Regions from separate parts of the Parageobacillus sp. KH3-4 genome, predicted to be linked through region 2. Evidence: predicted binding sites of a transcription regulator. Region 2 holds the regulator's gene; the other holds the start of a gene.
What was found. The regulator NrdR, encoded in region 2, represses ribonucleotide reductase genes. The targets are predictions, from matches to a motif close to AACACNATATATNGTGTT.
Positions count from the first base shown of each region.

Region 1 (15,129 bases), 330 kb from region 2:
TTTCAGTTTGTGCGCTTCATCAATAATGACCATGTCGTATTGCTGCTTGTAAATGATTTCTCGATGCGGGCTTTTTTTGGCCGTGTCGATCGAGGAGACGACGACATCGCATTGTTCCCAGACGTAGCTTTTTTTCTGTTGCACCGCAGGAATAAAAAACTTTTCATTCAGCTCCATTACCCATTGCGACACAAGTGAGGCAGGGACGAGAATCAATGCTTTTTTGACTAATCCGCGGATCATATATTCTTTTAAAATAAGACCTGCTTCAATCGTTTTGCCAAGCCCGACTTCATCAGCGAGAATCGCTTTTCCATTCATGTGTTCAACGACTTGCCTTGCCACTTCCAGCTGGTGCGGAAGCGGAGTCAAATGCGGTAAATGTTTTGGCGCCTGCAGACCGTCAAACTCGGGCACGATCAAATGAGTAGCGGCTTCCAGCGCTAACTCATACATTTCCCAGCTGGACCAAGGCCCGTCTTTTTCGATTCGTTCGATAAATTCCTTCTTCCACGTTTCGTCCATTTCGATGTCGACCATTGCACCCACTCCCTTATTTTTACGAACATTACATTTACATATTTTTTAAATATACGCATATTAAATGTTATTTTCCGTTTTATTGCAGTAAAAAGTTCGGTTATTTTTTTGTTGCCGTGATCGATTTTTTGATGGTAGTATATTAGTAAAGTTAGAAAGTTAAAATTTATTTTGCGATTTTTACTAATAGTGTGCCCATTTTCTTGAAAATTATATATCGCGGCGGATGAGAACAAGGGGAGAGACTACGCCACGTAGCGCCGAAGGAGCAAGCGGAAACGCGAATCTCTCAGGCAAAAAGACTCTTGTTTGACGCAGCTCTGGAGAGTGTTCACGATCCGTGAACCACCAAAGAGGAAACCTATTGTCAATAGGGAAACTTTCAGGTGCCAGGACAGAGCCTTCACTCATCATGAGAGGGGGGAGTCTGTCCTTTTTGCGTTTATGTAAAAATTTAGGAGGGAACGCAATGCTAAAACGCACGCCGTTATTCGCTGTTTACAAGCGTTATGGAGCTAAAATGATCGATTTTGGCGGATGGGAGCTCCCTGTCCAATTTTCCAGTATTAAAGAAGAACATGAAGCAGTGCGCACGCGCGCCGGTTTATTCGATGTATCACATATGGGGGAGTTTGTCGTCAAAGGAAATGACAGCCTTTCGTTTTTGCAAAGAATGATGACGAACGATATAGCGAAATTAGGAAACGGCCGTGCGCAATATACGCTGATGTGTTATGAAGATGGCGGAACGGTGGATGACCTGTTAATTTATAAAAAAGCGGATGGCCATTATCTTCTCGTTGTCAACGCCGCCAATACCGAGAAAGATTTTGCATGGCTGAATGAACACTTAGTTGGTGATGTGGAGCTAGTCAACATTTCTCAGGAAATTGCTCAGCTTGCTTTGCAAGGGCCGCTTGCAGAAAAAGTGTTGCAAAAACTAACGAATACGAAGTTATCGGCAATCCAATTTTTCTCGTTTCAAGATGATGTAAATATTAACGGTGTGAAAGCGCTCGTTTCCCGCACGGGTTATACCGGGGAAGACGGATTTGAAATTTATTGCCGCGCAGAAGATGCCGTAGCGCTCTGGGACACGATTTTAGCAGCAGGAAAAGAAGAAGGCGTGCTTCCATGCGGACTGGGTGCGCGCGATACCCTCCGTTTTGAAGCGGCATTGCCGCTTTACGGCCAAGAGCTGTCAAAAGATATTACGCCAATTGAGGCAGGGCTTGGATTTGCGGTAAAAACGAACAAAAATGCCGATTTTATCGGAAAAGACGTGTTAAAAAAACAAAAAGAAGAAGGAACGGCGCGAAAACTGATCGGCATCGAAATGATTGACAAAGGCATTCCGCGCCACGGCTATAAGGTATTTGCCAATGGGGAAGAAATCGGCTTTATTACGACAGGCACGCAATCGCCGACATTAAAGAAAAATATCGGTTTAGCGCTGATAAAATCGGAATTTGCCGAGGTCAATACGGAACTGGAAATCGAAATCCGCAGCAAACGTTTAAAAGCAAAAGTAGTCGCGACGCCGTTTTATAAGCGGGCGAAGTAAGAGGAAAAAGGGGAGAAGGGACATGCTTCATCGCTATTTGCCGATGACAGAAGAAGATAAGCGGGAAATGTTGAAAGTAATTGGCGTTGATTCGATTGATGATTTGTTTGCCGATATTCCGGAAAGCGTGCGTTTTCGCGGCGAGCTAAATATAAAAAAAGCGAAATCGGAACTGGAACTGTTTAAAGAACTGTCCGCGCTTGCCGCGAAAAACGCGGATGCGAAAAAATATACGTCTTTTTTAGGCGCAGGAGTGTACGATCATTACATTCCGGCAATTGTCGATCATGTGATTTCGCGTTCGGAATTTTACACGGCGTATACCCCGTATCAGCCGGAAATCTCGCAAGGCGAACTGCAAGCGATTTTCGAGTTTCAAACGATGATTTGCGAGCTGACGGGGATGGATGTGGCCAATTCTTCCATGTACGATGGCGGCACGGCGTTGGCGGAAGCGATGCTGTTAAGCGCGGCGCATACGAAAAAGAAGAAAGTGCTACTAGCGAAAACCGTTCATCCGGAATACCGTGATGTCGTGAAAACATACGCAAAAGGGCAGCGGCTTCATGTAGTGGAAATTCCGTTTCAACATGGTGCAACCGATTTAGAAGTGTTAAAGGCGGAAATGGATGATGAAGTCGCTTGCGTCATCGTTCAATATCCAAACTTTTTCGGACAGATCGAACCGCTAAAAGACATCGAACCGATAGCCCATAGCAGCAAAAGCATGTTCGTTGTCACAAGCAATCCGCTTGCTCTCGGCATTCTTGCTCCGCCTGGAAAATTTGGCGCAGATATTGTCGTCGGCGATGTCCAGCCGTTTGGCATTCCAATGCAATTTGGCGGACCGCATTGCGGCTATTTTGCCGTCAAAGCCGAATTAATGCGGAAAATTCCGGGCCGCCTTGTCGGACAGACGACAGACGAGGAAGGGCGCCGGGGGTTTGTGCTGACATTGCAAGCGCGCGAGCAGCACATTCGCCGCGATAAAGCGACGTCCAATATTTGCTCGAACCAAGCGCTGAACGCACTCGCCGCGTCGGTGGCGATGACGGCGCTTGGCAAAAAAGGCATAAAAGAGATGGCGACGATGAATATACAAAAAGCGCAGTACGCGAAAAACGAATTTATTAAACATGGATTTGCTGTGCCGTTTACCGGTCCGTTTTTCAACGAATTCGTTGTCCGTCTTCATAAGCCGGTAGCGGAAGTAAATAAGCAGCTTCTGCAAAAAGGAATCATCGGCGGCTACGATGTCGGCCGCGATTATCCGGAATTGCAAAACCATATGTTAATTGCGGTGACCGAATTACGGACAAAAGAAGAAATCGACACGTTCGTAAAAGAATTGGGGGATTGCCATGCATAAAGATCAGCCGCTTATTTTTGAATTAAGCAAACCGGGCCGCATTGGCTACAGTTTGCCGGAATTGGATGTTCCAGCTGTCCGTGTCGAAGATGTCGTGCCGGCCGATTATATTCGCACAGAGGAGCCAGAACTTCCAGAAGTGTCCGAACTTGATATTATGCGCCATTACACCGCGCTGTCCAAACGGAATCACGGCGTTGATTCCGGTTTTTATCCGCTCGGTTCGTGCACGATGAAATACAATCCGAAAATCAATGAAAATGCCGCCCGCCTCGCGGGATTTGCCCATATCCATCCGCTTCAGCCCGAGGAAACGGTGCAGGGCGCGCTCGAATTAATGTACGATTTGCAGGAGCATTTAAAAGAAATCACCGGGATGGACGCGGTTACGCTACAGCCGGCCGCAGGAGCGCACGGCGAATGGACGGGGCTGATGATGATTCGCGCGTACCACGAGGCAAACGGGGATTTCCAGCGGACGAAAGTGATTGTTCCTGATTCGGCCCATGGAACGAATCCGGCTTCGGCAACGGTAGCCGGTTTTGAAACCGTCACGGTCAAGTCGACGGAGGATGGGCTTGTCGATTTGGAAGATTTAAAACGCGTCGTCGGTCCGGACACAGCGGCGCTGATGCTGACAAACCCGAATACGCTCGGCTTATTTGAGGAAAATATTTTAGAAATGGCAAAGATTGTGCATGACGCTGGCGGAAAACTGTACTATGACGGGGCCAATTTAAACGCGGTGTTAAGCAAAGCAAGGCCGGGGGACATGGGCTTTGATGTCGTACACCTCAATTTGCATAAAACGTTTACCGGTCCGCACGGCGGCGGTGGCCCAGGCTCCGGCCCAGTCGGGGTTAAAGCAGACCTTATCCCGTTTTTGCCAAAGCCGGTCGTGGAAAAAGGCGAAAACGGCTATTATCTCGATGATGACCGCCCGCAGTCCATCGGCCGTGTGAAGCCGTTTTACGGCAACTTCGCCATCAACGTCCGCGCTTACACGTATATTCGTTCGATGGGGCCGGACGGTTTAAAAGCGGTGGCGGAATATGCCGTGCTAAATGCCAATTACATGATGCGCCGTCTCGCCGAATATTACGATTTGCCATATGATCGCCATTGCAAGCACGAATTTGTCTTGTCCGGCAAACGGCAAAAGAAACTCGGTGTCCGCACGCTCGATATCGCCAAACGTTTGCTTGATTTCGGCTTCCATCCGCCGACGGTATATTTTCCGCTTATTGTCGATGAATGTATGATGATCGAGCCGACGGAAACGGAATCGAAAGAAACGCTCGATGCGTTTATTGACGCGATGATTCAAATCGCCAAAGAAGCGGAAGAAAATCCGGAAATTGTCCAAGAAGCGCCGCATACGACCGTCGTGAAGCGGCTCGATGAAACAAAAGCGGCACGCAAACCGGTTTTGCGCTACCAAAAGCAATAAAATGAATGTTGCAAGCGATTCATTCCGCTGGGAATGGATCGTTTGTTTTTATACATTAAGAATAAGAAAAAGTAGTAAAATAATAGTAAAGGAAGTGAGAAGATGCTCATCGGCTACATACAGGAAATCATGCGTTATCCTGTCAAATCGTTTCAAGGAGAAAGTGTACAAAAAACGAGAGTGATGGATTACGGGCTGTATGGTGATCGAAGCCATGCATTTTTGGATGAAACGAGGCCAGGGAAGTTTTTAACGATTACGCAATTTCCAGAAATGACTCAGTACCGCTCGAAATTTAGCGGTGAAGAAAGTTTAGAGGAATATCCAGCCGTGGAAATCATTGCTCCAGACGGAACTTGCTATCAATGGGGCGATAAAGAACTGACAAAGGAAATCGAAAGGAAATCAAAACGGAAAGTCTCCTTCATTCGTTATGCTCCCGATCATGTTCCTCTTGGAGCAATTGAAGAAGAACATATTCAATTCGTAACGGACGCTTCTGTACAAAAGCTGGCGGAAATATGGGGGAAACGGGTCGATTATCGACGGTTTCGCCCGAATTTATTGCTGTCATTAGTTCATAAAGTGCCTTTTATCGAGGAAACGTGGTTTGGGCGGCGACTGAAAATTGGCAAAGAGGTAGAAATTCAGATAAAAAGGCATTGCGAACGGTGCATGATTATCACTGTTGAACCGGAAACAGGGGAAAAGGATCATTCGCTATTAAAAACGGTTGTCCAACACCGAAATAATTATTTTGGCGTTTATGCTTCTGTCATCAAGACGGGAGAAATTCATGTCGGCGATGAAGTGTATCTTTTAGACTAATGGCTGCAGGATAAATACGGACTTGTTTCGAGAAGCAATGTTCATATCTGAAACGGACAAGTTCCTTTCTCTGCAAAAATGTAAAAGAGATGAATTCATCTGCTTTTTATTGACATAAAAATTATGTTAGTTTAGTATATAAACTAATGTGATTAAACAGAAACAGTGATTCGTTTTTATTTTTGCACATCATAGAGGAAATAAAAGACTGGGCAACACCGACTGAGTAGAGTGCGGAATCCGTTTTGGCCGTGGGCGATCGGCGGATGACAGGAAAAAGTAAACGCCGAAGAATTGCTGCGTGCGTTTGCGTATGTCATGGCTCACGAGATAAACTGTTTTCATATAGCCGCTGTCGATGGATATTGGCCAGAGGCTCATCCGCCTATTCGCGCGGCATACGAAAAAAGGTTGCAGAAGGAATGAACGTATATGGTGCGAACAGGAAATATAGGACTCGTCAAAAAAATCAATAAACAGATCGTATTAAAGCTGATTCGCGAAAAAAATAATATTTCGCGGGCGGAGATCGCCAAAATCACCGGATTAAACAAGGCGACGGTATCAGCGTTAGTCGATGAATTAATTTCCGAACATTTTGTCAGCGAAAGCGGAATTGGCGTTTCCACCGGCGGACGCCGGCCGCTCATGCTCCGTTTTAACGAAGCGGCTGGCTCATTAATCGGCATAGAGTTAGGGGTCAACTACATTTATGCTGTGTTAACTGATTTAAATGGCGAAATCATTTGGGAAAAGATGTGCCATTTCCGTGCCAATGAAAAGCAGGAAGCAATCATTCAAAAAATGATCGCGATGATTCACGAAGCCATTCGCCAGGCGCCGACTACTCCGTATGGAATAATGGGCATCGGTATTGGCGTGCCGGGGATTGTAAATACAGAGGAAGGGATTGTCATATTTGCGCCAAACCTTCATTGGGACCATGTTGCTCTCGCTTCCATTCTTCAAAAACAATGGCCAAATTATCCGATTATTATTGAAAACGAAGCCAAACTGGCGGCGCTTGGCGAGAAATGGTTTGGCGCCGGCAAAGAGTTTGCGAATTTTGTGTATATCAGCGCGGGAATCGGGATCGGCGCCGGGATCATCATTCACAACCAGTTATACCGCGGTATTGATGGCATTGCCGGCGAAATCGGTCATCATGTCATTGACATTCACGGCATTCGCTGCAGCTGCGGCAATAACGGATGCTGGGAGATGTACGCGTCAGAAAAGTATATCCAGCGCCGGCTCGAACAAGAAAATTATTATTCCATGCTAGAAGACTTTTCTGTGGAAAAAGTGCGTGCATTGGCCGAACGCGGCGACAAGAAAATGGCGCAAATATTGGCGGAGGTCGGCCGCTACCTGGGGATTGGCATTTTACATATCATTTATGCGTATAACCCGGAAGCCGTTATTGTCGGCAGTACGATTGGCAAGGTGGGCAAATGGGTGCTGGAGCCGGCACGGGACGAAGTCAAAAAAAGGATATTAGTGAAAAATGGGAACGGCCCGTTCATTATTCCATCGCAGTTATTGGAAAAAAGCTGTGCAATTGGCGCTGTGGCTTCCGTATTAGAAAAAGTAGTGATGCCTTCGGAGTTAGAAGTCATTTCATAGCAGTCTAACCGGGTGCCCTAAAAGTTTTTTAGGGCACCTTATTTTTGCATAATAAATTCTTCACTTTGGCAGAAAGCAAAGCGGTGCCGACTGTTTTCTTTTATGGACGGCAATAAGAAAAAAGGATAGATGAAAGCAGTCCACAGCTCTCATCTATCCTTTTTAACTGCCATTAAGCTTTTTTCTTGATTTTCCCCGTCCACGTTTTAAAACCGCCTTTTAAATGGTACAAATCGCGATAGCCTTTGCGGTACAGCATTTGCGCGGCGCGGCCGCTGCGCAGCCCGTTTTGGCAGTATAAGTAAATTGGCTGATCTTTTCGCAACTCTTTCATGCGCATGCGCAGTTGGGTCAAAGGAATATTGCGCGCCCCTAAAATATGTCCAGCCGCAAACTCATCCGGTTCGCGGACGTCAATTAATTGCGCTTTGCGGTAACCGGCGCGGAATTCTTCTTCCGTCAACGCTTTCACCATTTTTCGCTGCATCAAGTAGGTGACGACCGAATAGATGATAATCGCGCCGAGAATGATCAATAGTACTTTCACAAACCAGTCCTCCTTTTTGTACATTCGCTAACATCTATTATATAAAGGTTGCTATTTGGAAGCAAAGCATTTTCATAGCGACGTCATGTAAAGAAAAAAAGAACTTTTTTCGCGACATAGCGTTTTTCTTTCCATCATTCGGATTGTTTGTTAAACTAGTAGACGCAAACTTTAAATAAAGAAGGGTTGAAGGATGGCGAAAGAAGTTTGGCGTTTTATCGATTCTGGATATGGTTCTCCTTCGTTTAATATGGCGATGGATGAGGCGCTTTTAGACTGGCATAGCGAAGGAAAAATTCCGCCAACGATTCGCTTTTACGGCTGGAATCCGCCGACACTATCGATCGGGTATTTTCAAAAAGTAGAAAAAGAAATTGATTTAGAAGCGGTAAAACGGCACGGCCTTGGATTTGTGAGACGCCCGACAGGAGGGCGCGGTGTTCTTCATGATAAAGAGCTGACGTATAGTGTCATCGTTTCCGAAGAGCATCCTAACATGCCGAAAACGGTGACCGAGGCGTACCGGGTGATTTCGCAAGGAATTTTAGAAGGATTTCGCTTTCTAGGACTAAACGCTTATTTTGCTGTGCCAAAAACAGAAGAGGAAAAAGCGGATTTAAGAAGCCCAAGATCGGCTGTCTGTTTTGATGCGCCGTCATGGTACGAGCTCGTCGTCGAAGGACGCAAAATCGCGGGAAGCGCGCAAACGCGGCAAAAAGGAGTTATTTTGCAGCACGGCTCGATTTTGCTGGACTTAGATGAAGATTTGCTTTTCAGCCTGTTTAAATATCCAAACGAACGGGTGAAAGAACGACTGCAGCGCAATTTTAAAAACAAAGCAGTCGCGATTAACGAATTGACTGACCGTAAGATTACGATCGAAGAAGCGAAAGAGGCGTTTTATAAAGGATTTGAAAAAGGACTTGGCATTGTTTTAGAACCGTATACGTTATCGCAAGAAGAAATCGAGTATGTCAACGAATTGGCGCGGACGAAATATGAAAGTGACGAGTGGAATTTCCGGCGTTGATGGGATTGGAGCCATGACAAAAAAGACGGGATTTTCGTTTTTTATGTTTTTTATTTGACAAAATTAAAATATTTTGATCTAAACACAATATATAGTATGATTGTAACAAAAAACATACTATATATTGTTTTTTTATGACTAATATGGTAAGGTAAAAAAGACAGGACATGCAGACAGAAAAACGATGAATAAAAAGAAGAGGAGAGATTCGAGAATGACGGTCGCGTCTTCGGAAAAAATGAAAATTAATATCGAAAAGCTGAACGAGGATATCCGCCTTTTTCCGCAAGTGCATCCGATTACGGCGGACATGAAAATTACACATAAAGGCGTGTCTCGTTTAGTGATGTTAGATCGCTACTCATTTAAAGATACGGAAAAATTGACGCTGGGAGTCGGTGATTTTGTCGTATTGACGATTAAAGAAGATCCAAAGTTTCCAGCGCGTGGGCTTGGCTTTATCGTCGATATCGATTGGGAAGCGAAAAAAGCGAAAGTGCTCGTTGAGGAAGAATATCGGCACGTGCTTGAAGGAGAAGAAGCAGAGACGGGAATCGTCGTCCGCTCGCTTGATATTATCGACAAACCGCTCGAAATTTTTTACGAACAAATTGCCAAACGCAATGCGACAGGCTTGGCAGCTGTTGAAAAAACAGAGGAAAAACGAAAAGAATGGTTTGAAAAGTTTTATCAAGAGCTTGTTAGCTTGAACTTTGTTCCGGCGGGACGCGTATTGTATGGAGCGGGATCCGGGAAAGATGTGACCTATTTTAACTGCTATGTCATGCCGTATATCAAAGATTCGCGCGAAGGCATTTCCGAACATCGCAAACAAGTCATGGAAATTATGAGCCGCGGCGGCGGAGTCGGTACGAACGGTTCGACATTGCGTCCGCGCAACACGTTAGCGCGCGGGGTGAATGGAAAATCGTCCGGATCGGTCTCCTGGCTTGATGACATCGCGAAATTAACCCATCTGGTCGAGCAAGGCGGCTCCCGCCGTGGCGCGCAAATGATCATGCTGGCAGACTGGCATCCGGACATTATCGAATTCATCGTCTCAAAAATGCAAAACCCGCGCATTTTGCGCTACTTAATTGAAAATATGGAAGATGAAGGAATTAAAAAAGCGGCGCAAGATAAATTGAAATTCACGCCGCTTACTGAACGGGAACGCGCGATGTACCAAGCTATCGTCAACTTCAAAAACGTTCCGGGTCACGGCGGCTTCAGTGAAGAAATTATTAAAGAAGCCGAGGAAAAATTGCGGACAGGCGGCACATACACGGTACATAACCCGGACTTTTTAACAGGAGCGAATATTTCCGTCTGCCTGACGAAAGAATTTATGGAAGCCGTCGAAAAAGATGAAGAGTACGAATTGCGCTTCCCGGATGTCGAAACGTATTCGGAAGAAGAAATGCGGATTTACAATGAAAAATGGCATGAAGTCGGCGATGTGCGTGAATGGGAAAAAATGGGCTACCGCGTGCGCGTTTACCGCAAAATTCGTGCTCGCGAACTTTGGAAACTAATTAACATTTGCGCGACGTATTCCGCGGAACCGGGTATTTTCTTCATCGATAACGCCAACGAAATGACGAACGCCCGAGCGTACGGACAAAAGGTGGTTGCGACCAACCCGTGTGGTGAACAACCTCTCGCGCCATATTCCGTCTGCAACCTGGCAGCCATTAACTTGGCAAATATGGTCGATAAAGAAAAGAAAGTCGTCGACTATGAAAAATTAAAACGCACCGTCGAAATTGGTGTAAGAATGCAAGATAACGTCATTGATGCAACGCCATATTTCTTGGAAGAAAACAAAAAACAAGCGCTCGGAGAGCGTCGCATCGGTCTTGGCGTTATGGGATTGGCGGATTTGCTTATTTATTGCGAAAAAGAGTACGGTTCCGAGGAAGGAAACAAACTTGTCGATGAATTGTTCAAAACGATTGCGACGACCGCATACCGCGCTTCCATTGAATTGGCAAAAGAAAAAGGCAGCTTCCCATTCCTTGTCGGAAAAACCGAGGAAGAAACGAAAAAGCTGCGGGAAGCGTTTATTAACACTGGCTATATGAAACGGATGCCAGAAGATATACGCCAAGATATTTTAAAATATGGCATTCGCAATTCGCATTTACTTACTGTCGCTCCGACGGGATCGACTGGAACGATGGTCGGTGTGTCAACTGGTCTTGAGCCGTATTTCTCATTCTCATATTACCGGAGCGGCCGCCTCGGCAAATTTATTGAGGTAAAAGCCGATATTGTTCAGGAATATTTGGACAAACATCCGGAAGCAGACCCGAACAACTTGCCGCACTGGTTTGTGACTGCGATGGATCTATCACCGGAAGCGCATGCCGATGTGCAATGCATCATTCAGCGCTGGGTTGACTCTAGCCTTTCCAAAACGGTCAACGCTCCGAAAGGATATACCGTCGAGCAAGTGCAAAAAGTATATGAACGCTTATGGCGTGGTGGCGCAAAAGGCGGCACTGTGTATGTGGACGGAAGCCGCGACGCGCAAGTATTGACGTTGAAAGCGGAAGAGAACACATTCGAAGAGCAGCTTGAACTTCTTTCGGAAGAGGAAGAGAACAAAGAAACGAAACGCGCCGTTGTTCTCGTCGATACGATTCAAGACTTGCGGGCAACGGACGTAACGATCGGCTCCGAAGTTGGCAACATTTGCCCGGTTTGCCGCGAAGGCACGGTCGAAGAAATCGGCGGCTGCAACACATGCACAAGCTGCGGTGCGCAGCTGAAATGCGGACTGTAAGCAGGACAAAAAGGATGAAACGGAAAGCTGGCTTAGTCGGCTGGACTGAGCCAGCTTTTTTCATTCATAAGAGCGGAGTGACAAAAATATAGTAGTATGAGGCATCATATTGACTAGGGGGAGGATAACAATGCTGATCCATATTGTACAGAGAGGAGAAAACCTATGGGCGATTGCTCAGCGCTACGGAGCGCCGCTCGAGCAGATTGTCACGGCCAATGGACTGAAAGATGCTAATCGCCTCACGATCGGGCAGGCGCTCGTCATTCCCGTTCCATACCGCTATCATACCGTTCGTTCAGGAGAAACGTTATGGACGATCGCCAGGCGATACGGCGTTTCCCTAGATGCGATTGTTCAGGCCAACCGAATCAGCAATCCTTCTGTCATTTACCCGGGAACGGTTCTTCTTATTCCGCCGAGAACACACACGGTGCAGCGCGGAGAAACGCTGTCGCAAATCGCCGAGCGTTATGGGACGACCGTGCAAGACATTCTGCGAGCCAATCGGATTGCCGATCCGAATGTAATTTTCACCGGCATGGTATTAACGATTCCGCATTCTAAGCCGGTCATTGAAGTGAATGCATTTACGATTGATTCAGGGGAACAAGGAGCACAGCAAGTACGGGAAGTAGGACGCCATTTAACGTATGTCTCTTTGTTTGCGTATGCGATCAGAGAAGATGGCGGACTTCAACCGTTCGATGACGCAGCCATCATTCAAGCGGCAACCGCAGAAAGGGTTGTGCCGGTGATGGCGATCACTAATTTTACATATCAAGATCCGGGATCAAGATTGGCGCAGACGATCCTTTCCAATGTACAACTACAAAATCGGCTGCTTGACAACATTGTTCGTACGATGCGGGAAAAAGGATATCGCGGGTTGAATATTGATTTTGAAAACGTCTATCCGACGGATCGCGAGCGGTATAATCAATTTTTGCAGCGTGCTGTGGAGAGGCTTCATCGTGAAGGATACTTTGTTTCGACTTCTCTCGCCCCAAAAACAAGCGGGGAGCAAAAAGGACTGTTATATGAGGCGCATGACTATCCCGCCCATGGGAGAATTGTCGATTTTGTCGTGCTGATGACGTATGAATGGGGATACCGGTTCGGGCCGCCGCAGGCGATTTCCCCGATTCATCAAATTAGAAGAGTGCTTGATTACGCAGTCAGTGTCATTCCAAGAAACAAAATTTTTATGGGGTTTCAAATTTATGCGCGCGACTGGGTGCTTCCGCATGTACAAGGTCAAGAGGCGGAAACATTCAGCCCGCAGGAAGCAGTAGAACGTGCGATCCGCTATGGAGCAGCGATTCAATATGATCCAACCGCCCAATCCCCGTTTTACCGCTATGCCGACAGCCAAGGGAGGACGCATGAAGTGTGGTTTGAGGATGCTCGCAGCGCCCAGGCAAAGTTTGACTTGGTGAAAGAGTACCAATTAAGAGGAATTAGCTATTGGGTGCTCGGTTATTCTTATCCGGAAAATTGGGCGCTGTTAGAGGACAACTTTCACATTCGCAAACGATAATAAGCGGTTTTTTCCAACGAAGGTGCGTGTAATCGTGTCCACTCCGGCGGCACGCGCTTTTTTCGCTTGCGGACATGTGTTTATAGCTGCTGCAATTCGAGCCGTTTCTTTATTTGATGAATTTCCATATCATGTTTTCCGGTTTTTGCGCTTAAATACTCAATATCGATTTTTGCGCTTCTCCAGTCATTGGAAAGCAGTTCAAACATCCGGCGGTGATCGGCCAATTCTTCTTCGATTTTTTTGAAATGGCTTCTTGTTTCAATGATGAAATTGTCTAGTTTTTCTTCCCAGCGTTGTTGCCGCTCTTCTAACCGCTGCTGTTGCTCTTCTAATCGTTGTTGTCGTTCTTCCAATCGTTGCTGTCGCTCTTCCAATCGTTGTTGTCGTTCTTCCAATCGTTGCTGTCGCTCTTCCAACCGCTGCTGTCGTTCTTCCAAGCGAAGTTGATTTTCTTCGAGCCGCTGTTGTCCCTCTTCGAGACGAGCGAGTTGCTCATGAACCGGCTGCAGCTCTTCTTTTAAAACGGAACGAAACAATTCGATTAATTCTTGCGCCATTTTGTGTCCCTCCTTTCTATTGACTCCATTGTACCATTGCCGGAATGGAATGTCATGATGGATAATGGGAGAAAAGAAGTTTTTTAAAAGAGGCGGAGGAGAAATGAATGATTCATCAAATGGGATTGTATGAGAGACCTTTCCGTTCCATCCAATCCGGAAAGAAAACGGTGGAAGTGCGGTTATATGATGAGAAACGTCGCGGCATTCAAGTCGGGGATATCATCGAATTTGTGAAAGTGCCTGATGAAAAGGAAACGGTGAAAATAAAAGTGATGGCATTGCAGCCGTATGAAACGTTTGCCGATATGTATCGCGATATTCCGTTTTCTTTTTTTGACTGTGAAGGATGGACGATAGAGGAAGCGCCGGAGGCAACCTATAACATTTATACGAAAGATAAGGAACGGCAATGGAGGCGTTAGCCATCCATATACAATTGCTGGAGGAATAAAAAACGAGGAGAGAAGACAAAGATGTCGTTAGAAGTTATTTCTGAGCGGTTTCGCCGCTTTGCCATTCGTGAATGCCGAGACTCTAGTGAACTATATGAACAGCTGGCGTTAAACATCGCCGAAGATGAGGAGCTATTGCGCCTTGCTTCAGCCGCTCGAAGCAACCAACCGATTCCGAACTTGCTATTTGGAGCGGTTCATTATTTATTGCTCAAAGGATATATGCATGAGCTGCGCGAATTTTACGGAAGTATAGCCGACCGGCCGCGAAACCCGCAGCATGCTTTCCCTTATTTCCGTGATTTCTGCATCCGCTATCAAGAAGACATTACAGCGATGTTGACAAGTAAACTCGTGCAGACGAATGAGGTTCGGCGTTGTGCGTATTTATATCCTAGTTTTTGTTTTATTTATGACATGGCCAAAAAGCCTTTATCGCTCATTGAAATTGGCACAAGCGCCGGTTTGCTGCTGGCGTGGGACAAGTACCGATACGATTACGGCCTGCACGAGACATACGGAAATCCGCATTCCAATGTTTTGATTACCTCCGAAATTCGCGGAGAGCGTTTGCCATTTTTGCTGCCGAAAAGCCCTCCGGTTGCAGAGCGTATAGGGATTGATTTGCATGTAAATGATTTGCAAAGCGAAGAAGATTGTCTATGGATGCAAGCGCTCATTTGGCCCGAACATAAAGATCGGCGCGAACTGTTTCAAAAAGCCGCCTGCTGCCTGCAGCAAACGCCTGTCCGCCTATTAGAAGGAGATGGAATAGCGCTCTTGCCGAATATCGCGGCAACGATTCCGGAAGATACCGCTTTATGCGTTTTTC
Region 1 is NZ_AP025627.1:1,114,117-1,129,245, forward strand. It holds gene MWM02_RS05760 (DEAD/DEAH box helicase) at 1-540, opposite strand, end outside; glycine riboswitch at 767-855, shown strand; gene gcvT (glycine cleavage system aminomethyltransferase GcvT) at 1,010-2,104, shown strand; gene gcvPA (aminomethyl-transferring glycine dehydrogenase subunit GcvPA) at 2,127-3,473, shown strand; gene gcvPB (aminomethyl-transferring glycine dehydrogenase subunit GcvPB) at 3,466-4,923, shown strand; gene MWM02_RS05780 (MOSC domain-containing protein) at 5,026-5,751, shown strand; gene MWM02_RS05785 (ROK family transcriptional regulator) at 6,184-7,377, shown strand; gene MWM02_RS05790 (rhodanese-like domain-containing protein) at 7,550-7,924, opposite strand; gene MWM02_RS05795 (lipoate--protein ligase family protein) at 8,118-8,954, shown strand; gene MWM02_RS05800 (vitamin B12-dependent ribonucleotide reductase) at 9,169-11,742, shown strand; gene MWM02_RS05805 (glycoside hydrolase family 18 protein) at 11,873-13,282, shown strand; gene MWM02_RS05810 (hypothetical protein) at 13,363-13,842, opposite strand; gene MWM02_RS05815 (ASCH domain-containing protein) at 13,950-14,267, shown strand; gene MWM02_RS05820 (DUF2332 domain-containing protein) at 14,319-15,129, shown strand, end outside.
Region 1: a site for NrdR is predicted at 9,036-9,053, ahead of MWM02_RS05800 (vitamin B12-dependent ribonucleotide reductase). Genes of this name have one in related genera too.

Region 2 (15,129 bases):
GTTACGCTTGTTCACAAAGGAAATATTATGAAATTTACGGAGGGCGCATTTAAAAATTGGGGTTATGAGTTAGCAGAGGAAGAATTTGGCGATAAAGTATTTACATGGGCGCAATATGACCGAATTGTCGAAACAGAAGGAAAAGAAGCGGCGAATAAGGCACTAGCAGAAGCGGAAGAATCCGGAAAAATTATCATCAAAGACGTCATTGCCGATATTTTCTTACAACAAATTTTGACACGTCCGCGTGAGTTTGATGTTGTAGCGACGATGAACTTAAACGGCGATTACATTTCTGACGCGTTAGCAGCGCAAGTCGGCGGCATTGGCATCGCGCCGGGAGCGAACATTAACTACGAAACAGGGCATGCGATTTTTGAAGCTACTCACGGAACGGCTCCGAAATATGCTGGATTAGACAAAGTGAACCCGTCGTCTGTCATTTTGTCCGGTGTGATGATGTTTGAACATCTCGGCTGGAACGAGGCGGCGAAGCTCATTGTCGATGCATTGGAAAAAACGATTGCTGCAAAAATCGTCACATACGATTTTGCCCGCCTCATGGAAGGCGCTACAGAAGTGAAATGCTCGGAATTCGCTGACGCAATCATTCGCAATATGGAATAAAACGAAGAGAGGATGGGAGAATCAATTGAAACGCAAAAAAATTTCCGTGATTGGTGCAGGGTTTACAGGTGCAACAACCGCGTTTATTTTAGCGCAAAAAGAATTGGGAGATATCGTCCTTGTCGATATTCCGCAATTGGAAAACCCGACAAAGGGAAAAGCGTTGGACATGCTGGAATCAAGCCCAGTGCTCGGTTTTGATGCGAACATTATCGGCACTTCCGATTATGCCGATACTGCCGATTCCGATATTGTCATTATTACAGCGGGAATTGCGCGCAAACCAGGCATGAGCCGTGACGATCTTGTCACAACAAACCAAAAAATTATGAAACAAGTGACGAAAGAAGTCGTTAAATATTCGCCGAACTGCTATATTATCGTATTGACAAACCCAGTTGATGCGATGACATATACGGTATTTAAAGAATCCGGATTCCCGAAAAACCGTGTGATCGGCCAATCCGGCGTATTAGATACGGCTCGTTTCCGCACGTTTGTTGCGCAAGAATTGAATATTTCCGTGAAAGATGTGACTGGTTTTGTGTTAGGCGGTCATGGCGATGATATGGTGCCGCTCGTCCGTTACTCTTACGCAGGCGGCATTCCGCTTGAAAAATTAATTCCGAAAGACCGTCTAGACGCGATTGTCGAGCGCACTCGCAAAGGCGGCGGCGAAATTGTGAACTTGCTGGGCAACGGAAGCGCTTATTATGCTCCTGCTGCTTCGCTTGCGGAAATGGTAGAAGCGATTGTGAAAGATCAGCGCCGCATTCTTCCAGCGATCGCTTATCTTGAGGGAGAATACGGCTATGAAGGCATTTATTTAGGTGTGCCGACGATTTTAGGCGGCAATGGTATCGAAAAAGTTATCGAACTAGAGCTTACTGAAGAAGAAAAAGCGGCGCTTGCCAAATCGGTCGAATCTGTCAAAAACGTGATGAAAGTATTAGAATAATAACAAAGGCAAAAATTCGGGAGCTATCCCGAATTTTTGTTACATAGAACATGAGAGCGCTTTCTAAAAGGAGCGTTAACAAAACGCAAACTTAGGGAGAAATATATTGGAAATGACGGTCAGGGAAAAGCCGGTGATAAATGCCAGAATGGAAGGCAAAGATTTGCTGCTTTATCTCGCGTTAACCGGTGAGTCAATCCGTTATATATTCAGAACGATTGCGCTTCCCAGACGCCACTTAAAAAGCCGATCATTCCTGCAGTGATGCTGACGGGCATGATCACGCCTGCCATCTCCAAATATTTGCGAGAGCCGGGAAGCTATATTACAGAGCAAAAAATTCATTTTTGAAGCCAGTTTACCACTACGAGCCATTGCAATTTTTGTTTGAAGTAATGGAAGTAGACGAAGAATGCCATATTATTACGATCGTTGTCGAAGCGTCGCGCGGGAAAAAGGAAAAAGTGTTGGAAGAAACTTTATCTGTTTGTCCGCCATATGCGCCGTCAGCGCTAGATAGCCGCGTATTAGAAAATTTTTAAAATGAAAAAACGCCTTATTTGTGAGGCGTTTTTTTGTATGTTTGTGGTATGATAAAAAATAGGTAATATATTTTGTGAATGGCGGAGGCGCATATGAGCAAAAAAGTATTAGTCGTTGATGATGAACAATCGATTGTCACGCTTTTAACATACAATTTGGAACAAGCGGGATTTACGGTGGTAACAGCAAACGACGGAGAGGAAGCGATAGAAAAGGTGGCGACCGAACGGCCGGAGTTTATTATTCTTGATTTGATGCTACCAAAGCTCGATGGAGTAGAAGTATGCAAACAATTGCGTCAGCAGAAAGTAATGACACCGATTTTAATGTTGACGGCGAAAGATGATGAATTTGATAAAGTGCTTGGACTCGAGCTTGGTGCGGATGATTATATGACGAAGCCGTTTAGCCCTCGCGAAGTAGTAGCGCGGGTAAAAGCGATTTTACGGCGCACGCAGTTTTCTAACGGAGAGACGGAAATAATAGATAAAATTGTCATCGGCGATTTAAAAATTTTCCCTGATCAATATGAAGCGTATTTTTGCGGGGAGCGGCTTGAGCTGACGCCAAAAGAATTTGAACTGCTTCTTTATCTAGCGAAACATAAGGGCCGGGTGTTAACGAGAGATCAGCTGCTAAGCGCAGTATGGAATTATGATTTTGCTGGAGATACCCGCATTGTTGACGTTCACATCAGCCATTTGCGTGAAAAAATTGAGCAGAACACAAAGAAACCTTTGTATATTAAAACGATACGAGGGCTTGGATATAAGCTGGAGGAGCCGAAACGGAATGACTAGCTTCCGGTCGCGGCTATTATTTGGACTTGTGACGTTAATTGTCACTGTTTTAATTTGCCTCGGCATATTGCTTGGACAATTATTTAAGGACTTTTATGTGGAAACAATGAATAAGCGGATGGAAAAAGAAGCAAAAACGGTTGCCATTTTATTAAAAAACGAATCTCTCGATCACATTCGACCAGATTTGCAGGAAATGAGCGAAGCGTTGTCGTCGCGCATTACCGTACTGGACAGCAATGAAAAAACGCTGTTTGATACCGGACATGTTGCTCATATTAGCGATGAAGATCATGAGCGGATTATTCGGGATATTTTGCATAAAAATCAATTAAATCAGTTTTCCATCATTGAAAAAGCAAATGATGTATATTATTATATCGTTTCATTTTCTAAAGGCGGCCAAAACGCAGGGTATGTCGTTTTAAGCTCACCAACCAATTCGTTAAAAAAAGTGACCCAGCAAATTTGGGGGGTATTGATTAGCAGCTTAGGCACGGCGCTCATTGTTATTGTTTTGTTGGGACTAAAAATTGCCGATCAATATATGAAACCGATTGAAGCGGCGACGAAAGTGGCGTTTGAATTGGCAAAAGGAAACTATGAAGCGAGAGTTCCGAATGCGAAAGATAATGAAACGGGAATGCTCGTTCATTCTATTAATCGGCTCGCCCGCAATTTGCAAGAGATCAGCAAGGCGCAGGAAATGCAGACAGACCGTTTGCATACGCTGATTGAAAACGTGGGGAGTGGGCTCATTCTCATCGACGGCCGCGGTTATATTAACTTGATTAATCGCGCTTTTAAAGAAATTTTCCATGTTCGCCCAGTCGATTATTTATACAGAGCGTATACAGAAGCGTTTGCGCATAAAGAAATCATTCAGCTCGTCAATGAAATTTTTATGAAAGAAACAAAAGTTCGCAAACAAATGTTGCTGACGATAGGAATCGAGCGAAGGCATTTTGAAGTATACGGGGCTCCGATTATTGGAACGAACGACGAATGGAAAGGGATCGTTCTTGTTTTTCATGATATTACCGAGCTAAAAAAACTAGAACAAATGCGCAAAGATTTTGTCGCGAACGTATCGCATGAATTAAAAACGCCGATTACATCGATTAAAGGGTTTGCTGAAACGCTGCTTGATGGTGCAATGAAAGATGAACGGACGCTGGAGCACTTTCTGTCGATTATTTGGAAAGAAAGCGAGCGATTGCAGACGTTAGTGCAAGATTTGCTTGATTTATCGAAAATTGAACAGCAAGAGTTTCAACTCCATGTGGAAACGGTAGATCTGACGCATCTTCTTCAGGAAATTGCCGTCATGTTTCAACGGAAGGCGGAAGAAAAAGGCATCGATTTTCGCATGCATGCGGCAAAATCGATATATATGGAAGGAGATGCGAACCGCATCAAACAAATTTTTATCAATTTAATCACAAACGCTTTAACGTATACACCAAAAGGCGGACGAGTCGAAGTCATTGCGGAAGAGCAAGAGGAAGAAACTCTCGTCCATGTAAAAGATACAGGGATCGGCATCGAGGAAGCGGAGATTCCCCGCATTTTTGAGCGGTTTTACCGTGTCGATAAAGCAAGAAGCCGCCATTCCGGCGGGACTGGTTTAGGATTGGCCATTGTCAAACATTTAGTGGAAGCGCATCATGGCCATATTACGGTAAAAAGCGCAGTCGGAAAAGGGACGACATTTACGGTGCATTTTCCGAAACAAGCGCGGCGTGATTAAGCGGAAAGACAGCGAGGACGAAAAAACGTTCTCGTCCTTTTTTATTTGTGCAGCAAATCATGTTACAATAAGAGCAACAGTGTTAGAGGAGGGAATGTGTTGAAAAGGAAACTTGTACTCATTGATGGAAACAGCGTCGCATACCGCGCTTTTTTTGCGCTGCCGCTTTTACATAACGATAAAGGGATTCATACGAATGCGGTGTATGGATTTACGATGATGCTAATGAAAATTTTAGAAGAAGAAAAGCCGACGCATATGCTCGTCGCTTTTGATGCCGGGAAAACAACATTTCGCCATAAGACGTTTGAAGAATATAAAGGAGGACGGCAAAAGACGCCTCCGGAATTATCCGAGCAGTTTCCGTTATTGCGGGAATTGCTAAATGCGTACCAAATTCGTTTTTACGAGTTGGAAAATTACGAAGCGGACGATATTATCGGCACTCTGTGCACAAAAGCAGAGAATGAAGGATTTGAAGTAAAAGTTATCTCCGGAGACCGCGATTTAACGCAGCTTGCCTCTGATCATGTAACCGTAGACATTACGAAAAAGGGCATTACCGATGTCGAGTCGTATACTCCGGAGACGGTGCGGGAGAAATACGGATTGACGCCACAACAAATTATCGATTTAAAAGGACTGATGGGAGACAAATCCGATAATATTCCGGGCGTGCCGGGAATTGGCGAAAAAACGGCATTAAAGTTGCTAAAAGAGTTTGGCACGATTGAAAATATATTAGACTCGATCGAGCAAATAAGCGGGAATAAACTGAAAGAAAATTTGGAGAAACACCGCGACCTTGCCCTTATGAGCAAACAGCTGGCGACCATTTTGCGCGACGCCCCGATTGATCTTTCGTTAGAAGATATAGAATATCGCGGATATGATGTGGACAAAGTGATTGCTTTATTTAAGGAGCTCAGTTTTAACTCGCTTCTTGACAAAATGGCGCCGCAAGAAGAGGAAACAACAGCGGTTGCCTTGCCGGAAATCGGTTATAAGATTGTCGACGAGGTGACGGAAGCAATTTTGTCCGACGAGGCGGCCCTCGTTGTCGAAGTGTTGGAATCCAACTATCATAAAGCGCCGATTTTAGGCTTTGCGATCGCAAATGAGCATGGAAACTTTTTTATTCGGACAGATACGGCGCTGTCGTCTTCTTTGTTTACAACATGGCTTGAAGATGAATCAAAGAAAAAAAGCGTTTTTGACGGCAAGCGGGCAATCGTTTCTTTAAAATGGCAAGGAGTGCATCTGCGCGGCATTCATTTTGATTTATTAATCGCTTCATATTTGTTAAATCCATCCCAATCGACAGAAGATGTCGCTTCCATCGCGAAAACGAAGCAATATACGGGCGTCCAGTCGGATGAAGCAGTGTACGGAAAAGGCGCGAAACAAAAAATACCGGATGAACAAATTTTAGCAGAACATCTCGTGCGTAAAGCGGCGGCGATACGCGAGTTGGAACAAGATTTTATTCACGATTTGCAGAAAAATGAGCAATATTCTTTATTCACGGATTTGGAACTGCCGCTTTCCGCCATTCTTGCGGAGATGGAGTTTGCCGGTGTGAAAGTCGATGTCGAGCGGCTAAAAGAAATGGGGGAAGAATTGACAGAACAGCTAAAAGAAGTAGAGCAAGAAATTTACCGCTTAGCTGGCCAAGAGTTCAATATTAATTCGCCGAAACAGTTAGGCGTCATTTTATTTGAAAAGCTGCAACTGCCTGTGTTGAAAAAAACGAAAACAGGCTATTCGACATCGGCGGAAGTGCTAGAAAAGCTTGCGCCACAACACGAAATTGTCGAGAAAATTTTGCATTACCGCCAATTAGGGAAATTGCAATCAACGTATATCGAAGGGCTATTAAAAGTCGTGCACCGCGACACGAACAAAGTGCACACGATTTTTAACCAGGCGCTTACCCAGACAGGGCGGTTAAGCTCTACGGAACCAAATCTGCAAAACATCCCGATTCGTTTAGAAGAAGGGAGAAAAATCCGCCAGGCGTTCGTTCCATCAGAGCCGGATTGGGTCATTTTTTCCGCGGACTATTCGCAAATCGAACTGCGTGTACTTGCCCATATCGCCAATGATGAAAATTTGATTGCCGCGTTTCGCCACGATTTGGATATTCATACGAAAACGGCGATGGATATTTTTCATGTGAACGAAGATGAAGTGACGCCGAACATGCGTCGGCAGGCAAAAGCGGTAAACTTCGGCATCGTTTACGGCATTAGCGATTACGGATTATCGCAAAACTTAAACATTACAAGAAAAGAGGCGGCTGAATTTATTAAGCGATATTTCGAGATTTTCCCAGGGGTAAAGCAATATATGAAGGATATCGTCCAAGAGGCGAAACAAAAAGGCTATGTGACTACGATTTTGCATCGCCGCCGTTATTTGCCGGATATTACAAGCCGAAACTTCAATTTGCGCAGCTTTGCGGAACGAACGGCGATGAATACGCCGATTCAAGGGAGCGCCGCCGACATTATTAAAAAAGCGATGATCGATTTATCGAATCGGCTGAAACAAGAAAACATGAAAGCGCGCATGTTACTGCAGGTGCATGACGAGCTCATTTTGGAAGCGCCGAAAGAAGAAATAGAACGATTGCAACAAATTGTACCGGAAGTCATGGAAAACGCGGTGCAACTGCGGGTGCCGCTTAAAGTTGATTATCATTTTGGGCCAACATGGTATGACGCAAAGTAAAGAAAGGGGATTTTGTATGCCAGAACTGCCGGAAGTCGAAACCATTCGCCGCACTCTCATTCCGTTGGCCGCTGGCAAAACCATTGCCGATGTTCAAGTGTTTTGGCCGAAAATCATTAAACATCCAGCAGATGTTAGCGAATTTATGGAAACGATAAAAGGGCAAACGATTCATGATATTCATAGACGGGGAAAATTTTTAAAATTTATTTTGGATGACCATGTACTTATTTCCCATTTGCGCATGGAAGGACGTTATGCGGTTTTAAAAAAGGAAGATGCCGTAGAGCCGCATACGCACGTGATTTTTCAATTTACGGACGGCACGGAACTTCGTTATCGTGACGTAAGAAAATTTGGAACGATGCATCTTTATCCAAAAGGAGAAGAAGATTCCCGGCTTCCTTTGTCACAGTTAGGTCCAGAACCTTTTTCTGAAGAATTTACGGCAAATTTTCTTGCAGAGCGGCTACGAAAAACGAACCGCACGATCAAAGCGGCGCTTCTTGATCAAACAGTTGTTGTTGGGTTCGGCAACATTTATGTCGATGAAGCGCTGTTTCGTGCTGGAATCCATCCGGAACGCGTCGCGTCGTCATTAACGGATGAGGAAGCGACATGTTTACATCGGGAAATGATAGCAACATTGCAAGAAGCGGTCGAAAAAGGAGGAAGCACGGTAAGGTCATATGTCAACACGCAAGGAGAAATCGGGATGTTTCAACTGCAATTATTCGTGTACGGACGCAAAGGAGAACCGTGCAAGCGCTGCGGCAATTTGATTCAAAAAACGGTTGTTGCCGGCCGGGGAACGCATTATTGTGCATTTTGCCAGCATTAAACAATATAGGGAGAGGACGATATGGCACTTACGATTGGGTTAACGGGCGGCATCGCGAGCGGAAAAAGCACGGTGACAAAGATGATTCGCGAGCTTGGCATCCCGGTCATTGACGCCGATCAAATTGCCCGCGATGTCGTGAAAATGGGAGAGGAAGCATACAAACAAATTATTCAGACGTTTGGACAAGACATTTTGCAGGAAAACGGGGAAATTGACCGAACGAAACTGGGAGCGATTGTTTTTCACAACGAGCAGGAACGAAAAAAGCTGAACGCCATCATTCATCCTGTTGTCCGGCGGCGCATGCTTGCTGAAAAGGAGGCGTACGTTCAAAAGGGCGCCCAAACGGTTGTTTTAGACATTCCGCTTTTATTTGAAAGCGAGCTCACTCACTTGGTGGATAAAATCATCGTTGTATACGTCGATGATGATGTTCAGCTGGAGCGTCTGATGAAACGAAACGGTTTTTCCAAAGAGGAGGCGCTTGCGAGAATTCGGGCGCAAATGCCGCTTCGTGAAAAAGTGAAAAAAGCAGATGCGGTCATTGATAATAACGGCACAATCGAAGAAACAAAACAACAGCTTTTGCAAATTTTCAAAAGATGGAACGCCCTATAAAAAGGGCGCTTTTTTTTATGATTTTGCTGAATTTTTTCTCCACATGCCGCAAAAATATGATATACTATTTATGTAAAATATGGTTAATTAGTATAACATATATGGTGAAAGGAGAACATAAATGAGAGCAAAAGTGGCGATTAATGGGTTCGGACGAATCGGAAGAATGATATTCCGCAAAGCAATTTACTCCCCATACCTAGATATTGTAGCGGTGAATGCGAGTTATCCATCCGAAACGTTAGCTCATTTAATAAAATATGATTCGAATCATGGCAAATTTGACGGTGAAGTCGTCCCGGTGGAAGATGGTTTTCTTGTCAACGGCAAAAAAGTCAGGCTGCTTAGTTCGCGCGATCCGAAAGAGCTGCCGTGGAAAGAGCTTGATATTGACATTGTGATCGAAGCGACTGGAAAGTTTAATTCCCGGGAAAAAGCAAGCCTTCACCTAGAAGCGGGGGCCAAACGGGTGATTTTGACAGCGCCGGGGAAAAATGAAGATGTAACGATCGTTGTTGGCGTAAACGAACATATGCTTGACATTGATAGGCACTTTATTATTTCCAACGCCTCTTGTACAACAAACTGCCTTGCTCCTGTTGCGAAGGTGATTGATGAAGCGTTTGGAATCGAAAACGGTTTAATGACAACTGTTCATGCATATACGAACGACCAAAAAAATATCGATAATCCGCATAAAGATTTGCGCCGCGCGCGTTCTTGCGCGCAATCGATCATTCCGACGACGACTGGAGCGGCAAAAGCGCTGGGGCTTGTTCTGCCGCATTTGAAAGGAAAATTGCACGGAATGGCGCTCCGTGTTCCGACTCCGAACGTGTCATTAGTCGATTTAGTCGTTGATGTAAAAAAGGATGTGACGGTAGAAGAAGTAAACGAAGCGTTTATTCGCGCAGCAAACGGTCCGTTGAAAGGAATTCTTGATTTTACGATGGAACCGCTTGTTTCGATCGATTTTAACACAAATCCGCACTCGGCGGTTATCGACGGCTTATCGACGATGGTGATGGAAGGGCGGAAAATCAAAGTGTTGGCATGGTACGATAATGAATGGGGCTATTCTTGTCGAGTCGTAGACTTGGCAAATATGGTGGCAAACAAGATGACGGAAAAGATCAGTGTGAACGCTTAAGCAAAAAAAGTGCTGGCAGGGGCGGCCAGCACTTTTTTTTGCGAAAAAGGCGATCGCCATTTTTGGAGATTGTACGTGGAAAACAATATGCGTTAAAAAAATTTAAAAAGCATGTTGCAAAAAAAACGCAAACAAAGTATACTATGTCTCGTGAACTTCTTAAAGGCAACGGTAATGTGACTACTTAAAGGGTTAGGACCTCTTAGGACTAACTTTCCCCCGTGGTAGTTATACATGCCATTATTGCAAAAGAGTTTCATGTTTATTGTTTAAGAAAATTTGTTAAAAGGGGGATTTTAAATGGACACAATGGGTCGTCACGTTATCTCGGAGTTGTGGGGATGCGATTTTGATAAGCTGAACGATATCGAATTTATTGAGAAGACGTTTGTTGATGCTGCATTGAAATCTGGAGCGGAAATTCGCGAAGTAGCATTCCACAAGTTTGCGCCGCAAGGAGTTAGCGGAGTTGTCATTATCTCGGAATCGCACTTGACGATTCATACGTTTCCAGAACACGGCTATGCAAGCATCGATGTTTACACATGCGGACATTTAGATCCGACAATCGCGGCGGATTATATCGCCGATAAACTTGGAGCACAAACACGCGAAACGATTGAACTTCCTCGTGGCATGCGTCCGATTGAAGTGAAAAAAGCGCAAGCATTATAATCATAACGAATGAAAGCAAAAGAGGTGCTAAATGGCGCACCTCTTTTTTTACTTGTTCCATATTTGTTTAGTATACATCTATGGAAAAAATGATGATATGATAATTGATATAAATAAAAACATAGTGGACAAGGGGAAGTAATAATGAGCGTTTGGAAAAAGTGGAAATATGCGCTGACCAATCATTGTGAAACGAGAGAAAATCATGAGGACGAAGCGCTGCGGAGTCATTACTATAAAGCGACAAACGCTATGGTGATCAAGGCGGTAAAAGAATTGTTCACTTCTTCGCCAGACTATGAATTATTATCTATTTCAGAAGAAAGAGGAGAGTTCAGCGCGACGACCCGCCGGGGGAGAAAAGTGTTTATTGTCGCTACCGTTATCTCTGTTCGTCCATTGGAAACCGCGGTAGATTTTTCTGTGACGACAGAAACAACGTTTTTGCCATTTGACTTTGGGAAGAGCCGAAATATCATCATCGATTTGTATCGCAAATTAGATCAACACCTTCCGTATATTGGATCTGGAATAAACGCATAATGAAACAACTTGCCCGCTATCATTTGTTTCGTTATCATAAAGGTAAGAATAAAAACGGAGTTGGTTATATGAGATGCCCATCATGCCAGCATCACGGTACAAGGGTCCTTGATTCGCGCCCGGTGGATGAAGGACGTTCCATTCGCCGCAGACGGGAATGCGAACAATGCCACTATCGCTTTACAACGTTTGAAAAAGTTGAAGAAATGCCGCTGATTGTTGTGAAAAAACAAGGAACGCGCGAAGAATTTAGCCGCGATAAAATTTTACGCGGTTTAATTAAAGCGTGCGAGAAACGTCCGGTTGCTCTAGAAGAACTTGAAAAAATTACGCAAGATATTGAAAGGGAACTGCGCAATCAAGGAGCGGCGGAAGTGAAAAGCGAAACGATCGGCGAAATGGTGATGGAGCGTTTGTCGAAAGTGGATGAGGTTGCCTATGTCCGTTTTGCTTCTGTATATCGCCAATTTAAAGATTTAAACGTCTTCATTGAAGAATTAAAAGAGTTAATTAAAAAAGAACAGCGCTAAAAAGGGCTTTTGGCAAAATGGATAACAAGCCCTTTTTTTCATCGGCAAAACTTAGTGCGGAAGGTCGAGAATTATGGAACATCATTGGAAAGAGTTAATCCCTGTTGACCGCTATACGGTACGGAGCAATGGAGTGCTTCATGACTTTGACCGAAAAGTGCTCACACTGCTTTATCAACCGTTAATAGGGTATCGGGCCTTAAGCCTTTATATGACGTTATGGAGCGAATTGGAACTGCTTTCTGAAAAGGAAACGACCCATCATAGTCTGATGGTGCTGATGCAATGCAATTTAAAAGAAATTTACGAAGAACGTTTGAAACTGGAAGGCATCGGGCTATTAAAGACGTATGTAAATAGAGAAGAACCGAAACTATTTATTTATGAATTGCAGCCGCCGCTCACACCGGAACAATTTTTTACGGACGGAATGCTTAACGTTTTCCTCTATAACCGTATCGGCAAGCATAAGTTTCAGGAACTGAAACAATTTTTTTCCACCCCGTCTATTGACCGAGCAAAATTTGTTCCCGTTACTCGCGCGTTTCACGACGTATTTGCGTCTGTGCATGTCGAGCAAATGGTTGCGAAGATGAATGAAGAAACACAAGAAGATTTACGGCTTGTTGATGGGTATGAGTATATCGGCAGAAAAGAGAATACGTATGACCTTAGCGATGATGTATTTGACTTTGAACTGTTTTTTGCCGGTTTATCGAAATATATGGTACCAAAGCGGGCGATTACGCCAAAAGTAAAAGAAGCGATAAAAAAATTAGCGTTTTTATACGGCATCGGACCGCTTGATATGCAAAAAATTGTCATGAGCGTGATTGATCCGTCTGACCATATTGATATCGATGCATTGCGAAAAGCCGTCCATGAGTGGTATGAGTTTGAACGCGGCGACTCTCCTCCTAGCTTAAGTTCGCGCGTGCAGCCGCTTCCATATCGTACGATGACGAATGTCGAGCCGAAAACGAAAGAGGAACTACTGATGAAACAGCTGGAAACGATCTCCCCGCGCCAATTGTTAATCGAAATATCCGGGGGGGCCGAACCGTCGATGAGCGATTTGCGTCTAATTGAAGATATTATGTTCCAGCAACAATTGCTTCCTGGTGTGGTGAACGTGTTAATTTATTATGTCATGTTGCGCACCGATATGAAGTTGACCAAGTCGTATGTCGAAAAGATCGCCAGCCATTGGTCGCGGAAAAATGTGAAAACAGTCAAGGAAGCGATGGAGCTGGCAAAACAAGAAGCAAAAACATATCAAAGCTGGGCAAAGGAAAAGGAAAAGGGCAAAAGAACAGGCAGAAAAGCGGTGCGAAAAGAATTATTGCCAGAATGGCTCAATATGGATTATAGTCAAAACGATGATCAAGATAAGGATGAAAACGTGAATATTGAGGCAAAACGGCGGGAGCTAGAAGAACGATTAAAAAAATATCGCGACGAACAATAGGATGTGAAAATGATGGAACGAATCGATCAACTGTTAAATCGACTGCTTGGCAAGAAAGGCTTTCAGCAGCACTATGAGCAAATGAAGCGGCGAATTCTTTCACACCCAGAAATACAAGCGTTTTTGCGCGAACATGAACAGGAAATCACAAAGGAAATGGTGGACCGCAGTTTAATGAAGCTGCATGAGTTTATGGAGCAAAGCAAAAACTGCGGCCAGTGCCCAAGTTTGGACCAATGCAAAAATTTTTTAAAAGGATACCACCCTCGCCTTGTGATCAAAGGAACAGCCATTGATGTGGAGTATGAACGCTGCCCGGCAAAAGTAAAATATGATGAGCGAAAGCGGCAGGAGTCATTGATTCAAAGTTTGTTTGTTCCCCGCGAGATTTTGCAAGCGTCGCTTTCGGATATTGATCTTGCTGATGAGGGGCGAATGAAGGCGATTGAACTTGCCGATCGCTTTGTGTCGGAGTATGAGCCGGGAAAGAAAATGAAAGGACTTTATTTATACGGGTCGTTTGGCGTTGGAAAAACGTATATTCTTGGCGCGATCGCCAACGCCCTTGCGAAAAAAAACGTGCCGTCTCTTATTGTGTATGTGCCGGAGTTTTTCCGTGAGCTAAAAAGTTCGCTGCAAGACCAAACGATTAACGAAAAACTCGATTATGTCAAAAAAGTGCCGATTTTGATGCTTGATGATATCGGCGCAGAATCCATGTCGAGCTGGGTGCGCGACGATTTATTAGGTCCTATTTTGCAATACCGGATGTTCGAAAACTTGCCGACATTTTTTACATCGAACTTTGATTTGCAGCAACTAGCGCACCATTTGACATATTCGCAGCGCGGGGAAGAAGAACAAGTGAAAGCGGCGCGCATTATGGAGCGGATCCGCTATTTGGCGCAGCCGGTCGAAGTGAAAGGAAAAAACCGCCGGCTTGAATAGGATGTTTCCAAAAGCGGAAATATCCTTTTATTTTTTATTCTAAACAATCGTTTGCCCCCATATATATAGAAACAAGCATTCACTCGTAAGGGGGGAAACGACGTTTGATTGAAATTTATTTTGAACAGGCACATGACGCTGAGAAGTTGTTTTGTTTACTGAATAAAAGGCAGAAAAAAACGACTCATCCGCGCTTTCGAACAACATACAATGGAGATTCCCTCGTCACGATTTACATATATGGCGACACCGATGAAGCGATCTCATGCGATTTGATACCGGCAATGACAACATTGATTCTTCATTTTATCGAAGACCGGCTATTGTTATCGATTATTTCTAATACGTTTTATTTTCAAGATAAAGAAGAGCAGCAGCAAATTTTACAGCTTGCCCATTCGTTTCTGGATGGAGAGAGGTATGATTACCGAACGGGAAAACAACCTTCCGTTTCACGCAAAACATTGATTGCAAACGCGCTAAGTCAGTTTTTAAGAGACGGTCTCTCTTTTTCCTTTTCGTCCTTTGTCACCTTTCGCCTTAAATCGTATATGGAGCAGCTTCAACACTACGTCGAACTGGCGATTGACGAATATAAACTAGAGCAGGAATATCAAAATTTTGTACAAATGTTGCGCGATTTCGTAGCAGCAAAGCGGCCGAAATTGCCTGTCATCCATTTAGTCCATAAGTCGCCATCTTTTCTTTTTTTTGATGAAAAGTTACGGGAAATTACAGCGAGTGAATTAAAACAATTCATTGACCGCAATTTGATCGTCAGCCAACCTATGTATATTGATTCTTCTTTATTAGCGCCGCTCGTGTCTATCGCTCCCAGCATGATTTATTTATATACCGATCATGAGGAGGACGGCATGGTTCAAACGATTCAAAACGTATTTCAAGAACGAATCCGGCTCTATAGACAAAGCGCTTTTGCAA
Region 2 is NZ_AP025627.1:779,359-794,487, forward strand. It holds gene icd (NADP-dependent isocitrate dehydrogenase) at 1-627, shown strand, start outside; gene mdh (malate dehydrogenase) at 653-1,585, shown strand; partial or broken gene MWM02_RS03990 (MaoC/PaaZ C-terminal domain-containing protein) at 1,698-2,127, shown strand; gene MWM02_RS03995 (response regulator transcription factor) at 2,221-2,928, shown strand; gene pnpS (two-component system histidine kinase PnpS) at 2,921-4,678, shown strand; gene polA (DNA polymerase I) at 4,778-7,411, shown strand; gene mutM (DNA-formamidopyrimidine glycosylase) at 7,428-8,252, shown strand; gene coaE (dephospho-CoA kinase) at 8,274-8,873, shown strand; gene MWM02_RS04020 (glyceraldehyde-3-phosphate dehydrogenase) at 8,995-10,023, shown strand; gene speD (adenosylmethionine decarboxylase) at 10,324-10,698, shown strand; gene MWM02_RS04030 (hypothetical protein) at 10,843-11,241, shown strand; gene nrdR (transcriptional regulator NrdR) at 11,310-11,771, shown strand; gene MWM02_RS04040 (replication initiation and membrane attachment family protein) at 11,845-13,239, shown strand; gene dnaI (primosomal protein DnaI) at 13,252-14,187, shown strand; gene ytxC (putative sporulation protein YtxC) at 14,292-15,129, shown strand, end outside.